Regions from separate parts of the Pseudoalteromonas sp. CO109Y genome, predicted to be linked through region 1. Evidence: predicted binding sites of a transcription regulator. Region 1 holds the regulator's gene; the other holds the start of a gene.

What was found. The regulator LexA, encoded in region 1, represses DNA repair genes until DNA is damaged. The targets are predictions, from matches to a motif close to TACTGTATNNNNATACAGTA.
Region 2: uvrD (DNA helicase II) is a predicted target of LexA. The motif match lies at 6,061-6,080, and genes of this name have one in related genera.

Annotation. Positions count from the first base shown of each region.
Region 1 is NZ_SGPD01000038.1:213,226-224,942, forward strand. It holds gene hmpA (NO-inducible flavohemoprotein) at 1-1,156, shown strand, start outside; gene EXT43_RS15645 (hypothetical protein) at 1,189-1,563, opposite strand; gene EXT43_RS15650 (S41 family peptidase) at 1,556-3,178, opposite strand; gene EXT43_RS15655 (endonuclease) at 3,278-3,931, opposite strand; gene EXT43_RS15660 (VOC family protein) at 4,048-4,401, shown strand; gene EXT43_RS15665 (hypothetical protein) at 4,376-5,101, opposite strand; gene EXT43_RS15670 (hypothetical protein) at 5,260-5,640, shown strand; gene EXT43_RS15675 (hotdog fold thioesterase) at 5,648-6,085, opposite strand; gene lexA (transcriptional repressor LexA) at 6,247-6,864, shown strand; gene coxB (cytochrome c oxidase subunit II) at 7,302-8,444, shown strand; gene ctaD (cytochrome c oxidase subunit I) at 8,444-10,036, shown strand; gene EXT43_RS15695 (cytochrome c oxidase assembly protein) at 10,036-10,566, shown strand; gene EXT43_RS15700 (cytochrome c oxidase subunit 3) at 10,604-11,479, shown strand; gene EXT43_RS20930 (DUF2909 domain-containing protein) at 11,379-11,690, opposite strand; gene EXT43_RS15710 (SURF1 family protein) at 11,705-11,717, shown strand, end outside.
Region 2 is NZ_SGPD01000002.1:593-10,780, reverse strand. It holds gene EXT43_RS00195 (CZB domain-containing protein) at 1-629, opposite strand, end outside; gene EXT43_RS00190 (ABC transporter substrate-binding protein) at 697-1,821, opposite strand; gene EXT43_RS00185 (GNAT family N-acetyltransferase) at 1,784-3,853, opposite strand; gene uvrD (DNA helicase II) at 3,831-5,996, opposite strand; gene EXT43_RS00175 (hypothetical protein) at 6,256-6,480, shown strand; gene EXT43_RS00170 (YacL family protein) at 6,602-6,970, shown strand; gene EXT43_RS00165 (peroxiredoxin-like family protein) at 7,003-7,632, opposite strand; gene EXT43_RS00160 (dUTP diphosphatase) at 7,766-8,386, shown strand; gene yrfG (GMP/IMP nucleotidase) at 8,387-9,043, opposite strand; gene nudE (ADP compounds hydrolase NudE) at 9,105-9,677, shown strand; gene cysQ (3'(2'),5'-bisphosphate nucleotidase CysQ) at 9,670-10,188, shown strand, end outside.

The sequences.
Region 1 (11,717 bases):
TGAAAAAACGATCCAGATTGTTAAAAGTACTTTGCCGTTGCTTGCACAAGCAGGCCCTCAAGTGACTGAGTATTTTTATGATCGTATGTTTAGCTACAACCCTGAGCTTAAAAATATTTTTAATATGACACATCAGCAATCGGGCTCTCAGCAATTTGCGCTGTTTAATGCCTTAGCTGCCTACGCGGCAAATATTGATAACTTGGCAGTGTTAAAAGATGCGCTTGCGCGCATTAATCATAAACACACCAGTTACCATATTTTGCCAGAGCATTATCCTATTGTTGGTGGACATTTGATTGCGACTTTAAAAGAGTTATTGCCAGAACAATTTACCCCTGAGGTTGAGTATGCGTGGCGTGAAGCCTATTCGTTATTAGCTGATGTATGTATTAATGAGGAGATGTCGCTATATCAAAAAACCAAAAAGGCGCCGGGAGGATGGTTTGGTACCCGTACTTTCACTATTACAGAAAAACGTATGGAGTCATCGCAAATTTGTAGTTTCACATTAACGCCTGCCGATGCAAAGCCTGTTGTGGCGTATTTACCAGGCCAATATTTAGGGATTAAAGTAACGCCTGCAAACAGTGATTTAACGCAAGTTAGGCAATACTCTTTATCGCAGCAAAGTAATAGTTGTAATTACCGTATTAGCGTGAAAAAAGAAGGCTTGGTATCTAACTACCTACATAGCTTAACTGAGGGGGATGAGGTAGAAATTTACCCACCCGCAGGCGACTTTGTGCTTCGCGAAATTGACTCGCCTGTTGTATTGATTTCAGCGGGAGTTGGTCAAACCCCGATGATGGCGATGCTCGAAACACTATTAAGTAATCAACCTAATCAGCCAATTCATTACCTGCATGCTTGCGACAGTGAGACGCAGTTTGCCTATAAAGAGTACTTATTTAAGCAACAGCAAGCGCACGCTTCATTACATTGTGTTACCTGGTTTAAAGATAGCAAGGGGGGCGATTTTGCGGGCTTAATGGATGTAAACCACATCGCAGAAAGCTTACCAATAAGCAAAGGTAACTTTTACCTGTGTGGTCCAATCGCCTTTATGGCAATGATAAAAGAGCAACTACTAGGTATTGGGGTTGCAAGTGAACGCATTCATTATGAGGTGTTTGGCCCTCACCAAAGCCTATGATGTAAAAGGCGCAGCCTAAGCTGCGCCTTTTGTTAGTTAACTTCGCACTCTACATTAGGAAGTGGAATACGGAGCTCTTTTTTGGGGTAGTAAAGCAGGCATTGCTCACCTGCTTTTTGCAACACAAACTTCTCAGAAGGAATTGAATGGGCACCCATAATTGGCAGGCCATCAGGCCCTTTGTTGGTGCCGTGGTCAATCAGTAACTCTGCGCTTTTAGTAAACACATCATCGGCTAAGGTGACCAGTGCACCGCCCTTAGCAGACTGAATAGCCTGCTGTATATCAGTAATCACTCCCGGGTTTACCCGAACAAGCGTAGCATCTTGCGGTTGCTCTGCTTGAGTACTTTTACAGCCTGCTATGCTTGCCAGTAAGGTGCAGGTTAAGAACAGTGCTTTATTCATTATCACCTTCCTTAGCTGGTAGCGGACGGGTTAAATCCATATTATTTTTGTAAAGTGTAGTATTAGCTTTTAGCGCAATACCAGCTTCATCAGCAGCATAAGATGAGGTTGTCGCTTGCTTAGCTGTGACACTTTGCGTTACCACTGGGCAACTATCATTCTCAATATGATAAAGCGCTGCACTCAGAAGTGTTTCATCACTATCACCTAACTGGTGGTTAAAGTCGTCATCGAGTTCACAGCCTTTTACATCTGCATCGAATTGCGGTGAAGGAGTTGGTACTAAGCCGTCAGAGTATTCGCCAAAGCCTTTGTAATTCACACCCGTTAGCTGAATGGTATAGTAAGTGGTTGCACAGTTATGTGTTGGGGTAAAACCATATGGTTTACCGCAGGTTTTACCACCTATTAAAACAACTTCAGTATCTATGCCTTTTAAGCCATTGATAAGTGCTTCTGATGCTGAACATGTATTATCAGTGCTGAGTACATAGACTTTCGATAAATTTAAGTCAGGTAGTGTGTTACCTGTTCCCTCGAAAGTAGAATAATCGACTTCAATATCAATAAACGGGTATGGGTCGCTCTCGGGCTGCTTGTCATTTTCAATGACTTGATAGTAAAAATAGTCACTCGTATTGGCTGGACCTGCAATCATATAGGCAAGTTGCGAAGAAAGCGCTAATAAACCACCGCCATTGTATCTAAGGTCGATCACAAGCTCGTCGATATTGTCGGTTTTGAACTTATTCACAGCACTTATCAGCTCAGGCTGAGCAATACTTATATGGCTGTTAAACTGCATGTAGCCAACTTTAGTGCCATCTCCTGTGGTAATAGTATCGACATTTTGTACAGGTGTTTGGGTTATATTACCTGCGACTAGAGTAAACGATTTTTCGGTGCCATCATTACTGCGTACAACAAAATTGTGCGAGTCGCCAGCTGTCGGTCCAAATAGCGCTTCATTTAGAATATCTACGCCTTGTTGGGTATTAGTGTCAATGCTGACGTCGTCGACCATTAAAATAGTATCACCGCGTTGTAAGCCTGCATTTGCAGCTGGTGAGCCACTCTCTAAATAGGCAACACGTAACTCTCGTGGCGGAACATTACTGATAAATGCCCAATTGATACCATAGCCAGAAACCACACCTGATTGCGACTCTTGAAAATACTCATCTGTCGGCCTGCTGAAATGGAATTGATCTTTATAAGCACCAGAGTCTGTTTTTTCGAAGGTTTTTAATTGATCAAAATAAGCGGCGACAGAGCTGAAGTTATCTGGGTCATTGTCTTCTATTTCATCGTACCAAAGATAGGTTTCGTCACTCCATGAACGTAGCCACATCTTCTCGGTAAACTCAGAGCCTGCTGTATCTGGGTAAGGTTGATTATCGTTATATGGATCATTGCCAGTTCGCGGTACAGCGCATTGATCTTTAAATTCGCTTGATGGATCAAAGACACCAGCCGTCCAAGTGGGTTCAGAAGTTGTTGGTGGTGGATTCGTGGTATCGGTATTGCTCGATGAGCCACCACCGCCGCAGCCAGATAAAGACATGCCTGAAGCCGCTAAGAAGACAGCTAAAGCGAGTTTGTTATTTTTAAACATGGTGCTTCCTTTCTTATATAAATTGTTTAAAAACTAACAATTACTTAATCTGAAAGCAATAAATTATAGTGTCTAAAATGTAAACGAATGTGCTGCTAGTTATAAAGACTTTCGATTGCTAATTTCAGCTATTTCAAGCTTTTGCCACGATTCAAATAATTTACGTTGTTTATCAGATATTTTTAAGCCATAGGTTTTTTGCATATAAAAATAGGTATCGGCTATTTGCTTTCTTGCATAAATGGGTGGCTCAAATACGCGTTGCTTAAAATCGATTTTTACGGGACATGCTCCGTAACTTGCGCTTGATGTTGACACCATACCGTAGCGAAAGTTTGAACGGTCAGCATTGATCTCGCCTATAGCGGGGGCAAGGTTATTTATGTCGGCCTCCATTTGACGAAATTTTTCACTGACCTTTACGCAGTTTTTACGACCGCCATCCTGCCAGCATTGTAATTGATGACCAAACTCCCAGGCAGGCACAATGTGCTCCCACTCTATTCTTTTTGCGCGAGCATTCTCTTTTCCTGAACGGGTGACAGAGTTTCTAGGAATATAACCACACGCATCAGGGTCTGGCACAAGTTTTTTACCTTGGCGCTTGATATCGCAACCACAATATAAGCTTTTACTATTGCTTGGTAGATTCTTAATTAAATGCTTTTTGGCACTGTAAAAGCTCGAAAATTCTTTAGCGGATATAGGAAAAGTGAAAATAAAACAAAGGGCTAAGTATAAAAATAAACGCATATCCATCACATCAGTGAACTACAGGAACAGCTATTCTAGAGCGACTATTCTAAAAAGGAAAAGTTTTTCAACTCAGCTATAGTTGTTAGGCCGTTTTTATTAAAGGAATTACAACCATGTTATTAGGTGCTTTTTCTGTAAGTCTAAATGTAAAAGATATTCGTGCTTCAAAGCAGTTTTATGAAAAGCTAGGTTTCAAAGAGTTTGCTGGGGAGATAGAACAGCATTGGCTAATTATGAAAAACGGTGAACATTTGATTGGTTTGTTTCAAGGTATGTTTGATAAAACCATGCTGACCTTTAATCCTGGATGGGATCAAAATGCCGAAGCTTTGGATGAATTTGCAACCTTTGAGCAATTAGCTGCACAATTTCAGCAACAAGGATTAGAAATACAAAAGGCCGGTGACGCGAGTTTTATTATCACCGACCCAGATGGCAATCCTATTTTGATTGACCAACACGTGTAGCTGGTTTTTTACGTTTAATTCGAACGTTTTGTAGTAACAAGAGAACTCCTGTAATACAAAATAGTACGCTGGTGGCTGAGAAGCTGATGAGTAGTGGATTGTTAAAGTTCTCACGCTCATCATAATCCATAATGTGTAGCATCCAGAAAAAGTCGAAAATGCGCCACAGGGTGCTGCGCACAGTTATAACTTTACCGGTTTGGCTATCTAAATATAAGGTTGTTGTTAACCAATCATCGAAGCTAATTTGCCAAACATTGGCTTTGTGACCGACTTCTCTAGGCCCTTTTGTTAATAACTGCGCTTGCGTTATTTTTGCGTCAATAAGCAGGTGAGCTTGCGCATTTTCAATGATTTGCGCTTTACTCGGTGCAGGCATTTTAGCACCTGTTCTGCCATCAAAAATAAACGTACCGCTAAAGGATGTAACTTCTATAATCGGGGTATTTAAAAAATGGCTATATTTAATACCCTCGATTTGCTCGAATTGCGCTGTTATTTTATCAATTGAAGCAGGGTAGTCCGACAATAAAAATGGGCTACTTAAACTGCGATTAGCCAGATGCTTACCATGCACTTTTTCAAGTGGTAATGAGCTCATTACCAGCCCACCTAAGAGCCAAAAAAAGATCTGCAAAGCAAGTAAGTAGCCAAGCCATTTATGCCCTTTACGAGCATACTTAAACAGGCGTTTTTTCATTATTACCCCGTTATTATTGTTATGTGGGCGCTATTTTAGGTTGTTTAGCTAGATTGCCAATGCGGCATAATGTCGCATTAACTGTATTCTAGATTTGGTATATATACAAAACTGAGTTAAAGTTTCAGTCGATATCAATAGAGGGTAAAAACGAGAGTATGTCGGAAATTCAATTTTTAAATGTAGATCTGGAGCTTGAGTCAAAGCACGATATAAGTGCGCTTGTTGCTGATTTGAAGAAAAACGCCATGGTTTTACATTATGACCAAGATGAATACCGCCAACTAGCACGTATTGAAGCAACCGCAGATATCAGCTCTCCAGATAAAGCAATTAACCAGCTTTGCGAGCTTATTGAGTCTTGCTCGCGCAATGCATTAAAACAGTGGTTATCGTGCTCAAAGCGTACATTTGATATAGGCTTTGAATCAGGTAATTCGCCTAAATGCTTTAACCAACCCCTGCATGCCGATACCTTGTTACGTATCTCTGCAATTGGCGCAGGGATTGAAATTACTATTTATCCTGTTGAAAAATAGCCAGAATTTATCGCTCTACAACAGCTGCGGTCATTCTTGATACGCAGCAAAGCTCTCCTGCGGCATTGGTAATTTTAATATCCCAAACAGAAGTTCGCTTACCTAAATGCAGCGGTCTCGCAGTTGCTGTTAACGTTCCTTTGCGTGACGCTTTCATGTGGTTGGCATTAATCTCTTGGCCAACAGCATAAAACTTATTGAAATCAACCACGAAATTGGCTGCATAGCTTGCCACTGTCTCTGCTAATACAACGTTTGCTCCGCCATGGACCATGCCCATAGGGTTATGATGCTCAGGAATAGCAGGCATGGTTGCCATTAAATAATCATCGCCAATTTCAGTTACCTCAATGCCCATAGTTTTCATTAAAGTGCCTTGACCGGTAATCCCTTGTTCCAGCTCTTTGCAAAGCTCTAACGTGATTGGTTGGTGCCAAATACTCATTGTGTTTCCTTAGCCTGCTAATTAAAGCTAATACCTTATGGCATCTTTCGGTGTGGTTCAATGTTAGTTTTGTAGCAATATGATGGGGTTAATTTAAATTTGCGATTTTCAAATAACTGTATATACTCACAGTTAAATGTACTGTATGGAAAACCAGTTGTATGCGCCCATTAACTAAACGCCAATCGCAAATTTTAGAACTAATTAAAGTCTTTATTAAAGATACAGGCATGCCACCTACGCGTGCTGAAATAGCTCAAACATTGGGTTTTAAAAGTGCCAACGCTGCTGAAGAACACCTAAAAGCACTGGCAAAAAAAGGCATGATCAAAATGAAGCCTGGGGCGAGTCGCGGTATTCAGTTAATTGAAGAAGATGAGCCAGAGCAACTAGGCTTACCTTTAATTGGCCGTGTTGCAGCCGGTGAACCTATTTTGGCGCAAGAGCATGTTGAAAGTCACTGCCAAGTTGATCCTTCATTATTTAAACCTGCTGCCGATTTCTTACTGCGTGTAAATGGTATGAGTATGAAAGACATTGGTATTATGGATGGCGATTTGCTTGCAGTACATAGAACACAAGTTGCTGAAAACGGGCAAGTAGTTGTAGCTCGAGTCGATGAAGATGTAACAGTTAAGCGTCTAGAAAAAGCGGGTCGCAAAGTACTTTTACACGCTGAGAACGAAGAGTTTTCGCCTATTGAGGTTGACCTTGAGCATGAGTCGTTCAACATCGAGGGGTTAGCGGTAGGTGTTATTCGTAACGCTGACTGGATGTAAACGTTCCCAATTTGGTGCATTAAATTGACTCAATTTGGTGCGCCACTGAAATTTTACTACTTAATTAGGATTTGTGAATCCTTACTCTTCATTTAAAGCCTTATATAGCGCAGTTTTCCTCTCTTTTTATATTTCGTTCTTACTCCTAAACATTAAATAAAGCGCTGATTATAGTTGTTATTTCTGCACCAAAATAAACATTTATTATCATTAAAACTTGCTTATTGGTCATTTTTTAACTAATTGGTTAATACACTGTATTAACACCTAATTAATAAAAAGACACAAAAATGTGCGAGGTGTTAGTCATGGGGTCGGTATCATAAGTGGGTCAAAATGATACGTAGTCGCTCTGAACAATAAGAAAAACGAATGGGCACCTTGTTGTATCGCCTTTTCGCTTTGCGTCTTGCAATAGCATCTAAAGGAGCCGTCACATGGGTAAACTGCGTTACGCCTTGTGGCTTATATTGTTTGCACTTCCTGAGCTTGCATTGGCAAATAGCCAATACAATATGCGTAAAGGGGTGACCGATATAAGTAATAATGTTTATGAGTTACACATGACGATATTTATTATCTGCTGTGTAATCGGCATCATCGTATTTGCGGTGATGTTTTGGGCTTTAATACACCACCGTAAATCCAAAGGGGCCAAGCCTGCCCAATTTCATGAAAGTACAAAAGTTGAAATACTTTGGACTGCCATTCCATTTGTCATCTTAATCGCCATGGCTGTGCCTGCCACAAAAACCTTAATTGCCATGGAAGATGCCTCTAAAGCCGATATCACCATTAAAGTGACTGGCTCACAATGGAAGTGGCATTACGAGTACATGGGCGAAGACATTGCTTATTACTCGATTCTATCTACACCTAAAGACCAAATAGACAACCAAGCAGAGAAAACTGAGCATTATTTGCTTGAAGTAGATAAACCGCTAGTACTTCCTATCAATAAAAAAGTTCGCTTTTTAATGACCTCAGACGATGTAATTCATTCATGGTGGGTGCCTGATTTTGCGGTTAAAAAGGACGCAAATCCTGGGTTTATCAATGAAGCGTGGACTCGTATTAACGAGCCAGGAGTATACCGTGGTCAATGTGCTGAGTTATGCGGTAAAGATCATGGCTTTATGCCTGTTGTGGTGAAAGCCTTACCTGAAGATGAATTTGCTAATTGGCTTGCAGATGCCAAGCAAGAAAAAGCCAATGCGGCCGCAGCAGATGCTGCTTTGCTTGATCAAACATTACCGAAAGAAGAGCTTATGGTCTTAGGTGAGCAAGTGTATATGGCAAGCTGTGCTGCATGTCACCAACCTACCGGTATGGGCCTACCAGGCGTTTTTCCAGCACTTAAAGGCAGCCCGATTGTATTAGGTGATGTAAAAGATCACATAGATATCGTGTTACACGGTAAGCCTGGCACAGCAATGCAAGCGTTTGATAAACAGCTTTCAATTAAGCAACTTGCTGCGGTTATTACTTATAAGCGAAACGCGTGGGGTAATGATACCGGCGATGTTATCCAACCGAGTCAAATTCAAGCCGCGATTGATGCAGCAGCGGAGGCGAACTAATGAGTAATGTTATTAACGAGCAAGCAACAGGGCATGCGCATCACGACCATCATCCAGCTAAAGGTTTTAAGCGTTGGCTTTACACTACCAACCATAAAGACATTGGTAGTTTATACCTGATTTTTTCACTCACCATGTTTTTAATTGGTGGAGCGATGGCAATGGTGATCCGCGCTGAACTGTTTCAGCCTGGATTACAGTTAGTTGATCCGCACTTTTTTAACCAAATGACTACCGTACATGGTTTGATCATGGTGTTTGGTGCCGTTATGCCCGCATTTACAGGGCTTGCAAACTGGATGGTACCTATGATGATAGGCGCACCTGATATGGCCTTACCACGTATGAATAACTGGAGCTTTTGGATTTTGCCATTTGCATTTTTAATCCTATTGGCTTCGTTACTTATGCCTGGTGGTGGTCCTGCGTTTGGTTGGACTTTCTACGCACCACTATCAACAACTTACAGCAACGATAACACTGCACTTTTTGTGTTTGCCGTACATATCATGGGTATCAGCTCAATTATGGGGGCGATTAACGTTATCGTGACTATCGTCAACCTAAGAGCGCCAGGTATGACGTGGATGAAGCTGCCGCTATTTGTTTGGACATGGTTAATCACTGCATTCTTGTTAATTGCTGTTATGCCAGTTCTAGCAGGGGCGGTCACTATGGTGTTGACCGATAAATACTTTGCAACCAGCTTTTTTGATGCAGCCGGTGGGGGCGACCCTGTGATGTTCCAGCACATTTTCTGGTTCTTCGGTCACCCTGAAGTGTACATCATGATTTTGCCGGCCTTTGGCATTATATCGACTATCGTACCGACCTTCTCGCGCAAAAAGCTATTTGGCTATGCGTCTATGGTGTATGCAACTTCATCGATTGCGCTGCTAAGTTTTATCGTTTGGGCACATCATATGTTTACCACTGGGATGCCTGTGGCTGGCGAGTTGTTCTTCATGTACGCCACCATGCTGATCTCAGTGCCAACGGGCGTTAAAGTGTTTAATTGGGTGGCCACCATGTGGCGAGGTTCGATTAGCTTCGAAATTCCGATGATGTTTGCCATCGCCTTTATTGTGTTATTCACCTTAGGTGGTTTCTCTGGCTTGATGCTTGCGATTACACCAGCAGATTTTCAGTATCACGATACCTATTTTGTGGTGGCTCACTTCCATTATGTGCTTGTGACGGGGGCTGTGTTCTCAATTATGGCGGGAGCCTATTATTGGCTACCGAAATGGACTGGCAACATGTACAACGAAACGCTGGCGAAATGGCATTTTTGGTTATCGCTAATCAGTGTCAACGTGTTGTTCTTCCCTATGCACTTTGTTGGCCTTGCTGGTATGCCGCGTCGTATTCCTGATTATGCTCTGCAATTCGCTGACTTTAACGCCATTATCAGTATTGGTGGTTTTGCATTTGGCTTATCGCAACTGTTGTTTGTATTGGTGGTATTTAAATGTGCTCGAGGTGGCGAAAAGGCACCTGCCAAAGTATGGGATGGAGCTGAAGGTTTAGAGTGGGAAGTCGATTCTCCAGCGCCTTATCACACCTTTGAAACACCGCCGGAGATTAAGTAATGAACCATGCACCTTTGCTAAAAAAACTGCTGATTACATGCTTGCTCATGTTCGCATTTGCTTTTGCAATGGTGCCGCTTTACGACGTGTTTTGCGACGTTACAGGGTTGAATGGTAAGCCATCATTAGAAAAAGCGAGCGCGAGTGAATCAATAAATACACAGCGCCAAGTTGATGTCAGCTTTACCACTCACGCCCAAAGCGGCGCGCCATTTAAGGTGCAGTCTGAGCAATACAGCGTGGCGGTACAACCAGGTGCCATGCGTGAAGTTAAATTTTCAGCAAAGAACACCAGTAATGAAGACAAAGTCATGCAAGCAATTCCATCAGTATCACCGGGTAAAGCGGCAAAGTACTTACATAAAATAGCCTGTTTTTGCTTTGATCAGCAGTCAATGAAAGCCGGTGAAGAAATGGAATTTACCTTGTTGTTTTATGTTGATACAGAGTTACCCGACGATGTTGAGGAACTGACGTTGTCGTATACCGTGTTTGATATTAGCGGGCATGTTGTGGCTAAAAACGATTAAAAGCCGCCAAGCTAATTGCTAATTGGGAGCAAACAAAATGAATCAAAATTATGAAAAATACTATGTTCCAGCCGAGAGTCCTTGGCCAATAGTTGGTGCCATCGCGATGTTTTTAATTGCTGTTGGTGCTGGTTTAACTGTGATGCAAGTAAGTGGTGAGGGCAGTAGTGGCCAGTATGTCTTGTATCTAGGCATTGCCATATTAGTTTATATGGTTTTTAGTTGGTTTAGAAACGTTATTGAAGAGTCTCATAAAGGGCTTTACTCAGCACAAATGGACCGCTCATTCAGACAAGGTATGAGCTGGTTCATATTCTCTGAGGTTATGTTCTTTATGGCGTTTTTTGGCGCTCTTTTTTACGCACGTATGATTTCGGTGCCTTGGCTCGGTGGCGCTGGTAATAACGCTATGACCAACGAAGTGCTCTGGCCAACCTTTGAAGCCGTATGGCCGCTATTAACTACGCCAGCGGGCGAGACCACACAGGCTATGGGCTGGCAAGGTCTACCTCTGATCAACACGCTTATTCTGCTTACCTCATCGGTCACAATTCACTTTGCTCATGTTGCGATAGAAAACAATAAGCGCGGCGCTCTAAAGGTATTTTTATCTTTAACCGTGCTATTAGGTGTGATTTTCCTTGGCTTACAAGTTTACGAGTATATGCATGCTTACCAAGATTTAGGTTTGACCTTAGATGCAGGCGTTTATGGGAATACCTTTTTCTTGTTAACTGGATTTCACGGTATGCACGTGACACTAGGCACCATTATTTTATTTGTGGTGCTGCTCAGAATTTTTAAAGGCCACTTCACGAGTGAAAAGCATTTTGCCTTTCAAGCGGCTGCTTGGTATTGGCACTTTGTTGATGTGGTGTGGTTGTGTTTATTTGTGTTTGTGTACGTGCTGTAGCTTTGTGAAGCGGCGACGGGTTGGTGTGAATAAAGCCCAATTTCATTGCGGCAATGATGAGCACCAGCACAATACCTGAAAACAGCACTCGACGACCTAAGTAATGCGACATGGGTTTCGAGTGCTCTTTTGCTGACATCATCACAAACAGCGCTCTAAATAGGTTGAACAGAATATAAAGTAATAACAAAACAATAATGATTTTAATCATATTAGGTATTCCAAATGCAGTTAATTT
Region 2 (10,188 bases), on a different contig from region 1:
TTGTCGACTAGAAGGCCTATATGAGGTGTTACGCCGTCTTTTGTGGTGAAGATGATGATTGGCTTGTAATCAAGAATGATCTGCTCACGTGCCGATTCAAACAATCTAATAAGCTGGTTGAATGTTTGGCGCTTTTTCTCTGCAAATAGGCTAATCACCTTGTCGTGAGGTTGGCTTTTTTGCAATTCTAATAACTCACCGGCCATAGCATGTAATTCACGGTGTGGCTTATCAAACTTAGCTAAGATACTTTGTAAATCTTCGTTATCGGTTTCGAAGTTGTTATACCAACGACCAAAGGCACATTTGTCTGGATCTGTGGCTTTTGTAAAAGGCGCACCTGTCACTAAGCTATTTTCTAAGGCATCTAGCCAATCTAAATGGTCTTTCTCTCTTTCGACTAAAAGATCGGATAATTCGGCATTGGTTTCTTTGGTTGAGTGGTTGTTTAATACAATTCCTAAATCAAAGATAGGCGTTGGAGTTTCCATATAATCTTTAACTCCAATGAAGCTTTTATTTTCATTTGGCAACGACGTTAAGTTTCCTTCGTAACGCTCAGTTAGAAGAATATCGAGAATTTTTAGTGAAATGGTCTTTTGGCCAACTCGAAAATTAATCAGATCCATATTTCCCTCAAAGCCTTGTTAAGTCTCTATAGCATAGAACATTATTGTAATTTAGTCGTAGTTTAACCTAATTACTTTTAAAATATGAGCGGTAGATTTTTTTGTTATTTCCAGAAGTGTGAGTGTTAAATAGATCAGCGAAATCTGATGTATCAGTAAAGAGGCGATTTAGCTCAGTCAGTAGGCATTGATTGTTTAGTGGTGTTGGGCATTTTTGGGCTGCGCTAACGAGTGCAACAGCATTCAAATAACCTTCAAATATAATTCTATTCGCACTAGTGTGATATGGCTCAATATCTTCAATAAATTGCTTACACCAATGGTTTTTACAGTTATTAGGGTCAGGTACCACTTCAGTGACCATAATGTTAGCGGGCTTTTTAACCCGTTGGTATAAATCATGACTCGATACAAAAGACACCGAAGTATAGTCTGGGTTGAAGTTTTGTTTGTTAGCTGCATTAACAAATTCAGCGAGAGGCTTGTAGGTGCCGACTAAACAAATTGCGGTTGCCTTACTTTCCTTTAGAAGCGCTAAAGCTTTTGAAATATCATCACTATTGCGCTTAAACCGTGCGACTTCTACAGGTTTAATACTATGTATTTTTAGGGCGTTAACGAGATTGCTCTCTACCATGTAACCAAACTCATCGGCTTGGATCATCAAGCCAATTTTTTCATGCTTACGCTCTTTAACTAGGTAGTTAATTTGCTCTATGGCTTCATCTTGGTAGCTCGCACGAAGATTAAATACATTCGGCATTGAGCTGTTATGTAAAAAATCAGCGCCTGTAAATGGCATTAGGAATGGAATACGGTGTCTATCTAGCAGGGGCTTAATTGCATGGGCTGTTGGTGTGCCCATAGAGCCAAAAATCGCATGGATCTTTTGATCAAATAAAAACTCGCGGGTATTCACTACGGTATTTTTTGGCTCGTAGCCATCATCAGCTAATATCAGATCGATATTTTGCCCATTAATACCGTTTTCTTTGTTGATTTTATTAAAGTAAATATTACTGCCAAGCGCCAGTTGTTCGCCTATTTGCTTTGCGGGTCCTGTGAGCGCAGTGGACATCCCGAGTTTAATGGTAGGCTGTGCGTGTTCAGCTAAAGCTACCTGTGATAGCAGCAAGGTACAAATACATAAACACTTAATGGCTGTTATTTTGAAGTGATTTATAGTGAGCATACCAACCTTGCACTGCGGTTTTGAACTGTGAGTCTAAGTCTTTTTTACCTGTAAAACCGGCTTCTTCGATTAAGCTATTTACAGAGGTTTGCTGTAATACTAGTCGAATAAGGATGAATTTTGTATGTTCATCTAATAAATTTAGACTAATTGGTGTGCTCCAAATCATTTTCCATAGCAATGGCTGTACTTTGAAGAGGCTAATGTCACCGGTTAACAGTCGCTCAGCTCTTGTATTTAAGGCAGAAGGTAAGTCACTTTTTGGTAAGCCTTTGAATAGCTCTGCAATAAGCTGCCAAGGAAGTGAGCTAAAGTGACCAAGGAGTTGCAAAGACAGGTCTTGTTTAAATTCCTCTATTAAGAGTGCTGTGCTATCTGTGCTTTGCTTATCTAACGCTTTAATCACTAAAGCAGCATGTTCGGCCGTTGCTTTGTCATGACTAAATCCAAGCTTAACAATATTAAAGCCATTACTTTGCCAAAACTTAACTAACGCTGCATTTGCGCCAAAGCTGGCACCAAAATAACTGCAATTATTTAATTGGCTTTCGCAGTAGTTTAACAGGGCTGAGCCAATTCCTTGTTGATGAGATTCAGGTGCAACAGCTATTCTCACGACTCTCGCTGAGCGTTTACATAAGTCTTCTGTATTTCGGCTCAATTGAGTCAGAGTTTGCGCCATTAAATGACCATGAGGCCTGCGCTTTCCTTTTATTACTTGCTCTGCGATTTCTGGTGCTAAGCCACCTTCAATAGCAATTAAGCAAACGGCTTTTAACGCATCTTTTTGTTTGCAGATCGATAGCTGTAACTCTGGGGCATCAAGCAATTGGCGTAAGTCATTTACTGTGGTTTGGTAATGAGCCAACGTCAGTAGCGCCATAACTTGGCTAAGTAGCCGCTCATCATCAACAAGTTGCTCTTTGCTTATGTTTTCAAATTGGTAAGACTTACCACTCTGCGTATCTAGGTACTTTGCATCGAGTAGTAATAGTTCGCGTAGGCTATTTTCGAGAGGGTCATGTTTAGCAAAACGAATTGGCTCATCCAAAGTAATAGTCTTTAGCGATTTAAATTGACTGCGCAAGTAATGTAAAAAGCGTAACGTGTAACCACGCCCATTCCCTTCATAACCAACCATAGTGCTCGCAAATACGATTCGTGGATAACTTTTTAGTATCTCTAATAGCATAGGAACCGGAATCGCCGCAGCTTCGTCGACAAATAACAGATCGCAATCAGGCTTTTCATGTAGCAGTATATCTGGCGCAATATAGCTAAGGTTAGCTAGTTGCTTACAGTTTTGCTCTTTGCTAACACCAAGCTCAGCGGCTAAATGTTTAAAGCTTGTTTGTACGGCTTTGGCTTGGGTGGCACAAATAAGGATTTTTTTATCTTGAAGACTTGCTGCTGCAAGTCCTAAAGCAGCTGACTTACCACGACCTCGGTCTGCACTGATCACAAAAGGGCGATTAGCGCGCCCTGTTGCGGTTTTAATAATTTGCTCAACACATGCTTGTTGTTGCTGATAATTTATCTCTGCAGTTGCTGACGATACTGATTGGTAAATAGGAAGCGAGTGCTCAGAAAAATAATGTGGCTGCAATTTTAGCTTGGCGAAAAAACGCTGATTAAAAAAGCTGTGTTTAATTTCTTCGCCATAAGAGGTAATACTTGTGAGTGCTGGGTCTTGCCACTTATCGTCATCGGGCAGCAATAATATCAGTACACCGCCTGCTTTTACGGTACCTGCAAGCGCGGCTAGTTTATCGGCATATAAGCCGCTAAAACCATCAAAAATTGCGTGATGAAACTCTTGGCCAAGAATTTGGTGAGCATGTTTTGGAAACTCACTATTTGCTAATAATGAGCTGCTACTGAAAACATAGCTATTTTTAAGCGCTAATTGGTTTGCAAACTGGTAGCACCAAGTTTGGCTGCCTTGCACAATGACAAGCTGGCGATGCTTTGCAATCACCAGCTCATTACACAGTGCTGTTAAATACTCATTATAAGGCTTGAAGTCTTGCATACTGTGTTACAAGCCATTTGTTGCCTAGGTCGTCAAAGTTCACTTGAATACGTGACTGTGCGCCGCTGCCTTCGTAATTGAGTACTGTTCCTGCGCCGAACTTGGCGTGTAATACGCGTTGTCCTAAGTTAAAGCCGCTATCTTCAAATGCGGCATGTGTTACTGATGGACTAAAACGACCTGCCGCAGGCGGTCTTGAAACCTGTGTTTTAATACGGATTTCTTCGATACAGTCTTCAGGCATTTCACGTAAAAAGCGTGATGGGCTATGGTATTTTTCTTGTCCGTATAAACGGCGACTTTCTGCGTGGCTAATGTATAGTTTTTCCATCGCGCGAGTCATACCAACATAGCAGAGGCGGCGTTCTTCTTCTAAACGGCCAGACTCTTCATTACTTTGTTGCGATGGGAACATGCCCTCTTCAACACCAACCATAAATACCAGTGGGAATTCTAGGCCTTTTGCTGAGTGTAATGTCATCATTTGCACTGCGTCTTCGTGCTCATCAGCTTGGCCTTCGCCAGATTCTAGTGAGGTATAAGCCAAAAATCCCTGTAGTGGTGAGCTGAACTCTTCATCTTCAGGGAGTTCGTATTGACCACAAGCACTGATAAGCTCTTCTAAGTTTTCTACGCGGGCACGGCCTTTTTCACCTTTTTCAGCTTGATACATTGCCATTAACCCTGAGGTTTGAATGGCGTATTTCGCTTGCTCTTCTAAGGTGAGATCGCTGATTTTATCTTCGATATGCTCAACAAGTTCTAAGAATTTAGTGACGGCACTTGCTGCACGGCCAGATAGGTGTTGTTGCTCTACAATAGCCTTTGCGGCATACCAAAGTGGCAATGATTCATTGCGCGCACAATCACGAATGTGGCTTAGTGTTTTATCACCAATGCCGCGGGCTGGGGTATTAATAACGCGCTCGAAAGCAGCATCATCTTGACGGTTACCCACTAAACGTAAATACGACAGTGCATCTTTGATCTCTTGACGTTCGAAGAAGCGCATACCGCCGTAAATACGGTATTTTAAGCCTTCTTGTAGCATTGCTTCCTCGAGTACACGAGATTGCGCATTGTTACGGTATAAAATGGCGGCGTCTTGTAATGCATTACCTGCATTTAGCCAGCTACGTAATTTGCTGCTAACAAAGCGCGCTTCGTCTAATTCATTAAACGCAGCGTAAACAGAAATAGGCTCACCATCATTGCCGTCAGTCCACAGGCTTTTGCCCATGCGTTCAGCATTGTTTTTGATCAGCGCATTTGACGCTTTTAATATTGTTGCCGTTGAACGGTAGTTTTGTTCAAGGCGAATGGTTTCGGCTTCGAAGTCAGTTAAGAAGCGTTTGATATTCTCAATTTTTGCGCCACGCCAGCCATAGATACTTTGGTCATCATCACCTACGATCATAATACTGTTGGTGTTACCTGCGAGTAATTTTAACCAAGCGTACTGGATTGTATTGGTATCCTGGAACTCGTCTACCAGCATGTGGGCAAAACGCTGTTGATAGTGGCGTAATAGAGTAGGGTGATTCTTAAGTACTTCGTAGCAGCGTAGTAGTATTTCTGCAAAGTCGACTAAACCTGCACGGTCACAAGCCTCTTGATATGCAGCATAGACTTTCAGCATCATTTGCTCATTAATATCGTAGGCTTGAATGTCTTTAGGACGTAGACCTTCATCTTTTTTCGCGCTGATATACCAACCAAATTGTTTTGCTGGCCATTTTTTATCATCGATGTTCATCGCTTTGAGTAAGCGTTTGATCATACGTTGTTGATCGTCAGAATCTAAGATTTGAAAGCTTTCAGGTAAGTTCGCTTCACGGTGATGGGCGCGTAAAATCCGATGAGATAAGCCGTGGAAGGTACCAATCCACATACCACCAACCGGTGCTTTTAACGTTTCTTCTACACGGGTACGCATTTCTTTTGCGGCTTTGTTAGTGAAGGTTACCGCAAAGATGCTGTATGCAGAAGCTTGCTCAACTTGCATGAGCCATGCGATGCGATGAACAAGTACTCGAGTTTTACCAGAACCTGCACCTGCAAGTACCAGCATATTTTGCAATGGGGCTGCGACTGCATCCCGTTGTTTGTCATTTAAGCCATCGAGTAATTCAGAAACGTCCATCGTTACGCCTTTTCAATCTATAATGGGTGGAGTATAACAGGTGTTTATGCAAGGCTAAATAAAATACTGTTTTTATAAACAGCTATTTTGGCAAGTCATTAAAATTACGATATAAAAATTGTGAATTTGACCGATTTTTAGCAAAAAGAACTAAAATTAAAATCACGCTACTTTTTAACACTTTGATTTGTAAGTCATAATAAGTTGGCATAAAGTGTGATTATAAAAAGTATAATCATTAAAAACTACAGAGGTTAGTATGGCAGAGCAAGGTTCTGGCGGTAATGTAATCGCAGCAATATGTAATATCTTTTTTCCTGGTTTAGGACAATTGGTACAAGGTCGTTTAATGGCGGCTATTGCATTCTTTTTAGCATGGGTTATTAGTGGTGCACTAATTTATGTTGCAGTTGGCTTTATTTTACTGCCAATCGTATACCTATGGGCGATTATTGATGCTGCACGCTTCAAGTCGCGACTCTAGCTATTTAATTAGCACAAACTCGAGCGCCACTTAGGCGCTCGAGTTGTTTTAAGGCGACTAAACTCGCCACGTTTAGCTGCAAACGGTATAATTAGCAGATAACGTATTAAGAGTACCCTCCATGGAATATCAATTTATCCGCGACCCTATTAGCGGTTTACGCATTAAAATTTCCTCTGAACACGCCATCATAGGCCGTTGGCTAAACGAAGAAGTCGGAAAAGAAAAAATTGCGATGGTGCAAGCGTTGATCTCTGCTGTTAAGAACAGTCATGAGTCTTTAACCTTACAAGGTCAAGAAATTGATTTGATATTAAATAAAGACGAAGCGCTGTTCGAAGCACATGCATTACATCAAGATAACGAAGACTTAGTTGCCTACCAAGATGATGATTTAATGCTTGAAGAAGAAGGCCTGTGCAGTGGCTGTGGCTTTGAAGATTTTGTTGATTTAATTGAATCTTGGCAAGAATTTACACAAGGCCGATAAGCAGAAGCATATTCTGCTTATCGGTAGCTAACTTATTGCTCGCTCACTGATTTAACAGCGGCTAGTAATAAATCTTCTGTTAAGCGTACTTTGTAATTTGGGTTGGCGTATTGAAAATGAACTAACCCATTTGTATCTATCACAAATACTGCTGGTACAGGCAGTGCTACTTTTGGCTCACCTTCTAACGAGACAAAGTTAACCCCAAGCTTATTGCGGTAAATTTTTGCTGTTTTGTCATCTAAATAAAATGCTAAACCTAACGTTTGCGCCAAAGTAAGGCTGTCGTCAGAAAGCAATTGATAGCTAGGAGCTGTAATTTTTGTTTCAGCGAGTTTTTCAGGGCTATCTGGTGAAACGGCAATTAGTTGCGCGTCTAAGCTTGCTAATTCTTTCTCTATTTTTTGCACGCTGGCCAATTGTTTTGAACAATATGGGCACCAGCCACCACGATAAACAATCAGCACGGTAGTTTTTTCTTTAAAGCGCTCAGCTAGCGAGACGGTTTTACCGTATTGGTCTTTCAATTCAACATTTGGCACCGTTAAGCCAGGTAATAACGGACTAACTTGCTCTGCTGACTCCGCAATATTGGTCGCAGTTGCAGCGATAACTTGGCTTGATAGTACAAACAGTGCACTAATGAGTAGAGATTTAAACATGGGCTTCCTCGGTTATTTTTATCAACTGCAAAGATGACCTGATTGTTGCGGGATTTATTTCATCTTTACCTACATCAAACTCAAATTTAACTGTAGTATATAGGCAAATAAAAAATGCAAGTTGGGATAAAGAATGTCTGCTAATTTACAAAAACTCGTTGTTATGCTCGAGATGCAAAATGCGATGAATACCAAAGTTCATGAGCAATGGTTTAGCCAAGGTTTTGAATGGTATCGTGCAATTTGGGTTGAGTGTGCTGAAATGCTGGATCACTACGGTTGGAAGTGGTGGAAGAAACAAACCCCAGATACAGAACAAGTTATTTTAGAGTTAGTTGATATTTTCCATTTTGGTTTATCTTTACGCATTGATGGTGAAACCAGCTATGAGCAGTTAGCTGCGAAACTTGAAGCTGAGTTAAGTGCGCCAGTTCAAGCCGATGACTTTAAACAAACACTCGAATTATTAGCCGCGTCAGCTGTTGCTGAAAAGAGTTTTAATGCCGCTGCATTTGCAGGTTGTATGGCGCAAATCGGTATGGATATCGATGATTTATACCGTGGCTACGTTGGTAAAAACACCTTGAATTTCTTCCGCCAAGATCATGGCTACAAAGACGGTAGCTATATCAAGGTATGGAATGGCCAAGAAGATAACGAGCACTTAGTTGAAGTGGTAAAAAGCCTCGATACAGAGCATGCAGATTTTGCAAAACTTGTATACCAAGGCTTAGAGCAGCGTTACCCGAAGTAATCATTCAACGGGTATAAGCTCACGAAAATCGATGGTTGATAAAAAGCCATCGAACTGCTTATGCGGTTGCTGACTATCAGGGTTGGCAACCGCAAGTATATGACCAATACCAAACTCTTTTGCCGCATCTAGCACGGCAGGGCTGTCATCCACAAATAAAGTCCGTTCCTTATCAAACTGCCATTCTTGATGTACTTGTTGCCATAATGGTTGATGCTCTTTACTCACGCCATATTGATGAGTTGAGATCACACCATCTAAGTAATTATCGATAGCAGTATTTTCAAACTTTAACATGGCACAATCTGGGTGCGCGTTAGTAAGCATGATCAATTGTTTGCCTGCTTTTCTCAGTTCAGTTAAGAATGGCGGAACATCTTCACGAATTCTGATTAAATGTTGAATGTCACGTTTCAGCGCCATAATTGGTAAATCAAGTTGTTGTTGCCAATAATCTAAGCAGTACCAATTAATTTGTCCGTGAACTTGTTGATAACGATGTAAAATGTCAGCTTTTGCTTCGTCTAAGCTGATTTTATGTTTACGCGCATATTGCTCGGGAATAACAGTTAGCCAAAAGTAATTATCGTAATGCAAATCGAGTAGGGTGCCATCCATATCTAACAACACAGTATCGATTTTTGACCAATTTAACATAGGCAATTCACTTTAAAAGATTTATGATGAGCATAACTGCCATGATAGCAAATTAATGCCAATGACACAGAAAAAGCATCCTACACCACCGCAAATTTTGTCTAATGAAGTTGTCGCTAAAAGTCGACTATTTACTGTTGAATCTCTCGAATTGAAGTTCTCAAATGATGAGCAAAGGCAATACGAAAGAATTCGTGGCGGTGGCAGAGGGGCAGTTATGATTGTGCCAGTAACGGCCGATAATGAACTGTTATTAGTGCGAGAATATTGTGCAGGCACCAATGATTATCAGTTGGGCTTTCCAAAGGGCTTAATTGACCCAGGCGAAACACCACAACAAGCTGCAGACCGTGAGCTTAAAGAAGAAGTTGGTTTTGGTGCTAAACATTTTGCTGAACTTAAAAAAGTCAGCATGGCGCCGAGTTACTTTAATGCCACTATGCATATTTTGTATGCTGAAGATCTCTACCCTGAAACCTTACCTGGTGATGAGCCTGAACCGCTTGTTGTTGTTAAATGGCCAATAACTGATTGGCAATCATTATTGCAACAAGAAGACTTTACTGAAGCACGAAGTGTCGCAGCTTTGCTATTATTAACAAAGTACTTAGAGTCGGGAGCGGGCAATGAATGATTTTTTAGAACCGTGTATTCGGTTAGCTGAGCAAGCTGGCGATGCCATTATGGCCATTTATCAGCAGGATGATATTGGTGCTGAGCAAAAGTCAGATCATACTCCGGTCACTAAGGCTGACTTAGCATCGAACGATGTATTAATGGCTGGTTTGAAGACCCTAGCCCCTGATATTCCAATTATGTCAGAAGAAACACCCATTCCGGCGCTGGCAGACAGAAAAGATTGGCACCGTTATTGGCTGCTAGATCCTATGGATGGTACTGGGGAGTTTATTCTCGAAAGCGGTGATTTTGCCGTTAATATCGCGTTAGTTGAAAATAATCGCCCTGTGCTGGGTGTTATTCATTGGCCAGCGAAACAAGTGACTTATTTTGCTAGTTATCAAAATGGCGCATTTAAACGTGAAAATGGCCAAGATCAGCAAATTTCGGTGGCAACACCTGATAATTTAACCTTAGCTGTAAGCCGCAGACAAAAAATTGAAGCGGTCAGTCAGTATTTAAATACT